2 regions of the Butyricicoccus sp. AF18-9LB genome follow, and region 2 is predicted to be linked to the other one. Evidence: riboswitches for the same ligand, from Rfam matches in the RefSeq annotation. Region 2 holds a riboswitch; the other holds the start of a gene.
The links. Region 2 has a riboswitch for FMN ahead of PGY33_RS06975 (ECF transporter S component). Riboswitches for the same ligand answer to the same signal wherever they lie in the genome.
Positions count from the first base shown of each region.

Region 1: it holds a riboswitch for FMN, as region 2 does, so the genes downstream of both, ribD (bifunctional diaminohydroxyphosphoribosylaminopyrimidine deaminase/5-amino-6-(5-phosphoribosylamino)uracil reductase RibD) here and PGY33_RS06975 (ECF transporter S component) in region 2, are expected to answer to the same signal.

Region 1 covers NZ_JAQCWA010000001.1:219,579-222,593, forward strand. Annotated here, with positions in the region: gene PGY33_RS00935 (PD-(D/E)XK nuclease family protein) at 1-549, opposite strand, end outside; FMN riboswitch at 838-964, shown strand; gene ribD (bifunctional diaminohydroxyphosphoribosylaminopyrimidine deaminase/5-amino-6-(5-phosphoribosylamino)uracil reductase RibD) at 1,137-2,222, shown strand; gene PGY33_RS00945 (riboflavin synthase) at 2,222-2,857, shown strand; gene PGY33_RS00950 (bifunctional 3,4-dihydroxy-2-butanone-4-phosphate synthase/GTP cyclohydrolase II) at 2,873-3,015, shown strand, end outside.
Region 2 covers NZ_JAQCWA010000008.1:89,676-92,690, forward strand. Annotated here, with positions in the region: partial or broken gene PGY33_RS06970 (IS256 family transposase) at 1-1,106, shown strand, start outside; gene PGY33_RS06975 (ECF transporter S component) at 1,317-1,928, opposite strand; FMN riboswitch at 2,019-2,150, opposite strand; gene argF (ornithine carbamoyltransferase) at 2,260-3,015, opposite strand, start outside.

The DNA.
Region 1 (3,015 bases), on a different contig from region 2:
GCGGTCGCGCAAATGTGTCAGACGGTCTCTCGGGTCGGGCAGGGACTCCTCGCACAGACGCTCATAAGCTGTTAAAATCTGTGCAAGATCGGACAATTTTTCTGCAAGTACCGCGTCCTCACTCTCCTCGGCAGCCGCAAACAGCGTCTCCGGCGCGACCGCACAGGTTTTGCACTCGTCGATCAGCCGCAGCGCCTCCTGCAGCAGCTCCGGCTTGTCTGCCAGACCCTTCCACGCACTCAGCCCGCCCTGCACACGGCGTGCCGCCTCCTGCAAGGTCAAAAGCTGACCTGCCGGCGTCAGCATCTGCTGTGCCAGTCCGCCGACCTCAGAGAACACACGGTCAGCCAATCGTGAGAACGTCAGCACCTCGGCCGTGCGTGCGCCGTGGTTGTGCGTGGCTGCAGCAAGTCGCCGCTCCATCAGGTGCGAGTTCAGCTCGGGCACGAGCAGAATCTGCCGTCCCTCTCCCTTTTCACTCAGCGCCGCGATCTCCCGCAGGATGGCCGTTGTCTTGCCGCTCCCCGCTCGTCCGGTCCAGATCCGCATGGCACACTCTCCTTTCATTTCATAGCTATTTGATTATAGCACAACCGGAGCAAATTGAAAATTGGTAATGGAAAACGGAAAATTACCAATAACAACCGTATGGTCATTTTATATTTTTTGTGCGTTATCTGCGTATTTTCCAGTCTTTTTCGAACTTTTGCGGTGCTTTGTTTGCATTCACATATTCTGTAAAATTATTTTTTCAAAAAACTCTTGCATTTTTCTCCGCTTGGGACTATACTTTCCTCAGGCGGAACAATAAAGGCTCTGCCCCGCAAAACCAAATATTTGATTCTTCAGGGCAGGGTGCAATTCCCTACCGGCGGTACAGCCCGCGAGCGGATGCCATTCGGCGGAAGCATGATTCGGTGAAATTCCGAGGCCGACAGTATAGTCTGGATAAAAGAAGAATGCACGGAAAGATTTTCCGTTTGTTTGCTGTTCTGAAATGCCGATTCGGTGTTTCAGACTTTTTATTTTCACAATGCTTTTTTCAGCGTCCCGAAGATTCTGTCTTTGGGACGTTTTTTTGGCTGTCGCCAAACTATCGTGAAATTTTCTACAGAATTATTATATCAGGTGATTCTATGCAGGAGCAAAAACAGGAATATATGCGTCAGGCGTTGGCGCTGGCCCAGCGCGGAGCCGGTCACGTCAATCCGAATCCGATGGTCGGCTGCGTCATCGTCAAGGACGGAAAAATCATCGGTGAAGGCTGGCACGAGCACATCGGCGGCCTGCATGCTGAGCGCAATGCGTTCGCGCACTGCACCGAGGACTGCACCGGCGCAGACCTTTACGTCACGCTTGAGCCGTGCTGCCACTGGGGACGCACGCCGCCGTGCACAGATGCAGTCATCGAGCACAAGATCGGCCGCGTGTTCGTCGGCTGTCTGGACCCCAATCCGCTGGTAGCCGGCAAAGGCGCACAGATCCTGCGCGACGCAGGCATCGAAGTCGAGACCGGCGTGTGCGAGGACGAATGCCGCCGCGTGAATGAAGTTTTCTTTCACTACATCACGCACAAAACGCCGTTTGTGACGCTCAAGTACGCGATGACGCTGGACGGCAAAATCGCCGCGCACACCGGCGACAGCCGCTGGGTTACCGGCGAGACCGCCCGCCGTCATGTGCACGAAACGCGCAACCGGCTGCCCGCCATCATGGTCGGCATCGGCACCGTGCTTGAGGACGATCCGCTGCTCACCTGCCGCATTGACGGCGGGCGCGATCCGATCCGCGTAATCTGCGACAGCCGCGCAAGAACGCCGATCGACAGCAGAATCGTACAGACGGCGAACAAAATCCCGACCTATATCGCGGTTGTCGGTCGAAATGAGCGCACCGCTGAACTGGAACGGCACGGTGTACACATTCTCGAATGCAAAACGAAAAACGAGCGCGTAGACCTTGCCGACCTGATGCGCCAGCTCGGCGCACTCGGCATCGACGGCATATTGCTTGAAGGCGGCTCGGCACTTGCGTTCTCCGCGCTGGAGGCCGGTGTGGTACACCGCGTGCAGGCGTACATTGCCCCGAAAATCATCGGCGGTGCAGGCGCGAAAAGTCCGGTCGGAGGTCTGGGATTTGACAAGATGGTGCAGGCGCTTCCGCTGAAGGACGTGACCTGCATGCCGATGGACGAAGATTTCCTGATTGAAGGGAGATTGTAATGTTTACTGGACTTATCGAAGAAATCGGTACGGTGCGGCGCATTGAGCGCGGTGCAAAAGGCGCTCGGCTGACGATTGCGGCGGATACCGTGCTCGAAAATACAAAAATCGGCGACAGCATTGCCACGAACGGCGTATGCCTGACCGTGGTCGCGCTGACGGACGACAGCTTCAGCGCCGACGTGATGGCGGAGAGCCTGCGGCGTTCCGCGCTCGGCAGTCTGCAGAGCGGCTCGCCGGTCAATCTGGAGCGCGCGATGCCTGCCGACGGACGGTTCGGCGGTCATATCGTATCCGGCCACATCGACGGCACCGGCTCGGTTCTCTCGCAGCGGCGCGAGGACAACGCCGTGTGGGTAACGATCAAAACACCGGCTCCCCTGCTCCGGTACATCGTCGAAAAAGGCTCGATCGCCATTGATGGCGTCAGCCTTACCGTGGCGGCTGTGACGGACACCGACTTTTCGGTCTCCATCATTCCGCACACCGGCGCACAGACCATTCTGCTCGGCAAAAAGCCGGGCGATCCGGTCAACCTCGAATGCGATGTGATCGGCAAATACGTTGAAAAAATGCTCACGCCGCACAAATCCAGCGGTATTACAATGGATTTTCTTGCACAACACGGATTTTAACGGAGGTTTTCTTTTATGGAATATCAGTTCAATACAGTTGAAGAAGCGCTCGAAGAGCTTCGCGCCGGACACCTCATCCTCACCATCGACGACCCGGACCGTGAGAACGAGGGCGACCTCATCTGCGCCGCACAGTTCGCCACGACCGAGAACGTCAA
Region 2 (3,015 bases):
AACGAACTGCTGGAAAAAGAGACGGAGTCCTTGACACAGGCTGCCCGCTACGAGCGCAGCGAGGTCCGTCAGGACTACCGCAGCGGCCACTATGACCGGAATCTCACCACCGCCTCTGGTGACGTCACGCTCCATATGCCGCGACTCAAGGGCGTATCCTTCAAGACTGCCATCATCGAGCGGTATCGCCGCCGGGAAAGTAACGTGAAGAAATCCCTCATCGAGATGTACCTGGCAGGCGTGTTTCCGTGCACCGGGTAGAGGACATCACCGAGGCGCTGTGGATCAGCAAGGTCTCGCCCGCCATCATCAGTGAACCGAACAAGAAAGCCTACGTCCATATCGAGGACTGGCGCAACCGCCCGTTACAGGGCGGGCGCTATCCGTATGTCTACGTGGACGGCATCTATCTGCACCGCAACTGGGGCGGAGAGTATGAAAATGTAGCCATTTGGGTGGCAATCGCCGTGAATGATGACGGTTTCCATGAGGTTTTAGGCGCCGCTGAGGGAATGAAAGAGGACAAGACCAGATAAGCCAGCTTCTTTCAGTGGCTCCGCGGACACGGCTTGGACGGCGTAAAATTCATCGTCGGCGGCAAGTGCATGGGGATGCTGGAGGCCGTGGGCAAGGTGTTCCCGGACGCCAAATACCCGCGCTGCACGGTGCATTTCTACCGCAATGTTTTCTCTGTTGTGCCTAAATCCAAGGTCAAAATTGTGGCAAAAATGCTTAAGGCGATCCACGCGCAGGAGAGCAAAAAGGCGTCCCGCGACAAGGCTAAAGCAGTCGTCGCCGAACTGCGCGCCATGAAGCTGAAGGAGGCTGCCAAGAAGGTCGAGGACGGTATCAAGGAAACGCTGACCTACTGCGATTTTCCCAGCGGGCACTGGACGCGCATCCGTACCAACAACGTGATTGAGCGGCTGAATCGAGAGATCCGCCGCAGAACCCGTGTGGTGGGAACATTCCCTGACGGCAACTCTGCTCTGATGCTGGTCTGCGCCCGGCTTCGCCATGTAGTGGGCACGCAGTGGGGCAGCAAAAAATATATGAACATGAAGCACTTGGAGACGGCGCTGGACGACGCCTTCATTGCCGGCTGACTTCATTCAGCCGGAGAATCTGCAAACAATTTTGCGCACAAATCTTGACGGGACCGAGTCTATTAGATGCACGCATGTGATATAATCTTGGCCACGCATTTTGTCAATTCGTATACAGATCTTTGGCGAAATCATAGATGTTGCCGCACTGTTTGCGATTATTGAACAAAAAGTGCTCTCCGTTTGCTGGAGAGCACCTTCGTTTTTTACTTAGCCGACACGCTGTCTGGAGTGGTGCAATTCGATCTGCTTGGACTTGATGAACACGCTCAGCTTCTTGTAGGCAAGCATGGTAATCGCAGTCAGGATTGCGCCTTTGATGAGATTGAACGGCAGAACGCCGAGCAGCAGATAGCCCTGCATGCCGGTCACATACGGGTTGATCGCGTTGCATGCATCAAAGATAGCCTGCAGCGGCATAACCTGCGAATAAAACGGAATGATAAGAAAATAGTTGGTCAGCATGCCGACACAGGCCATAGCGACCGATCCGGCTGCACAGCCGAGGACAGCCATCTTGCGGCTCTTGTGACCGCGGTACAGCAGCACGGCGATAACAATGAGCGTGGAAAGCATCAGGAAATCTGCGACCTCACCGGAGCCGCCGGTCTGGGTCTGGGTCAGATGAATAATGTCCTTGATGCCGATCATCGTGATCGCCGGAGCGATGCCGAAAATAAACGCACCGATGAGCACGACCGCGCCGGACAGATCCACCTTGAGGAACGGCGGCATGAACGGAATCGGGAATTCAAAGTACATCAGTACGGTTGCGATAGCCGCAAAAATTGCGGTGTAGGTGATTTTGCTGGTTTTTGTCATTGCTGTTTTTTCTCCCTTTCAGGAGTCCTGTTCCATAAATAAAACAAGCCCCTGGATTGCTCCAGAGGCATACAGACGTAGCGATAGGTACATCTGTTTCTCTCATCCGGACTATAACCGTCGGTTGGGATTCTAACCCATCATGCCTTGCGGCTCGCAGACTATCAGGCTCGAAGCCTGTATACTGCCGGTGGAGACTTTCACTCCGCCCTGAAACAGAACTAATTTATTTATACTGCTATTATAGTCGCCAGTAAAGGACTTGTCAACACTTCAGCAAGAAAAAACAAAAAAGCCGCCTTCCCTTGCGAAAGCGGCTTTTTATCAGAAATCAGTCTTCCTTGCTGCTCATCAGAGTAACCATAACGGCCTTCTGTGCGTGCAGGCGGTTTTCTGCTTCCTCGAAAATTTCGTTTGCGTGCTCCTCGAACACCTTGGTGGTGATCTCCTGCTCACGGTAGGCCGGCAGGCAGTGCTGCACCATGCAGCCCGGCTTTGCAGCAGCCAGCAGCTCATCATTGACCTGATAGCCCTGGAATGCCTTCATGCGGACTTCCTTCTCGGCTTCCTGACCCATGGACGCCCATGTATCAGTGATAACAACGTCTGCGTTCTCAGCAGCCTTCATCGGGTCATCGGTGATGAAGAAGTTCGGATTCGGCTCTGCGAATGCCATAACCTCAGCGTCCGGACGGTAGTCCACCGGCGTTGCGACGGAAACCTTCATGCCGGTCTTGAGGCCGCCGACGATCAGCGAGTTTGCCATGTTGTTGCCGTCGCCGATGTAGCACAGCTTGAGACCCTCAAGAACGGCAAACTTCTCGCGGATGGTCATGAGGTCTGCCAGAACCTGACACGGATGGCAGAAATCAGTCAGACCATTGATGATCGGAATAGAACCGTAGTTTGCCAGATCCTCTACTTCCTTCTGCTCGTAGGTGCGGATCATAATGCCGTCCAGATAGCGGCTCAGCACACGGGCCGTGTCCTGTACCGGCTCGCCGCGGCCGATCTGAAGGTCGCGATTGGACAGGAACAGTGCCTGACCGCCCAGCTGATACATACCGGTCTCAAAAGAAACACGGGT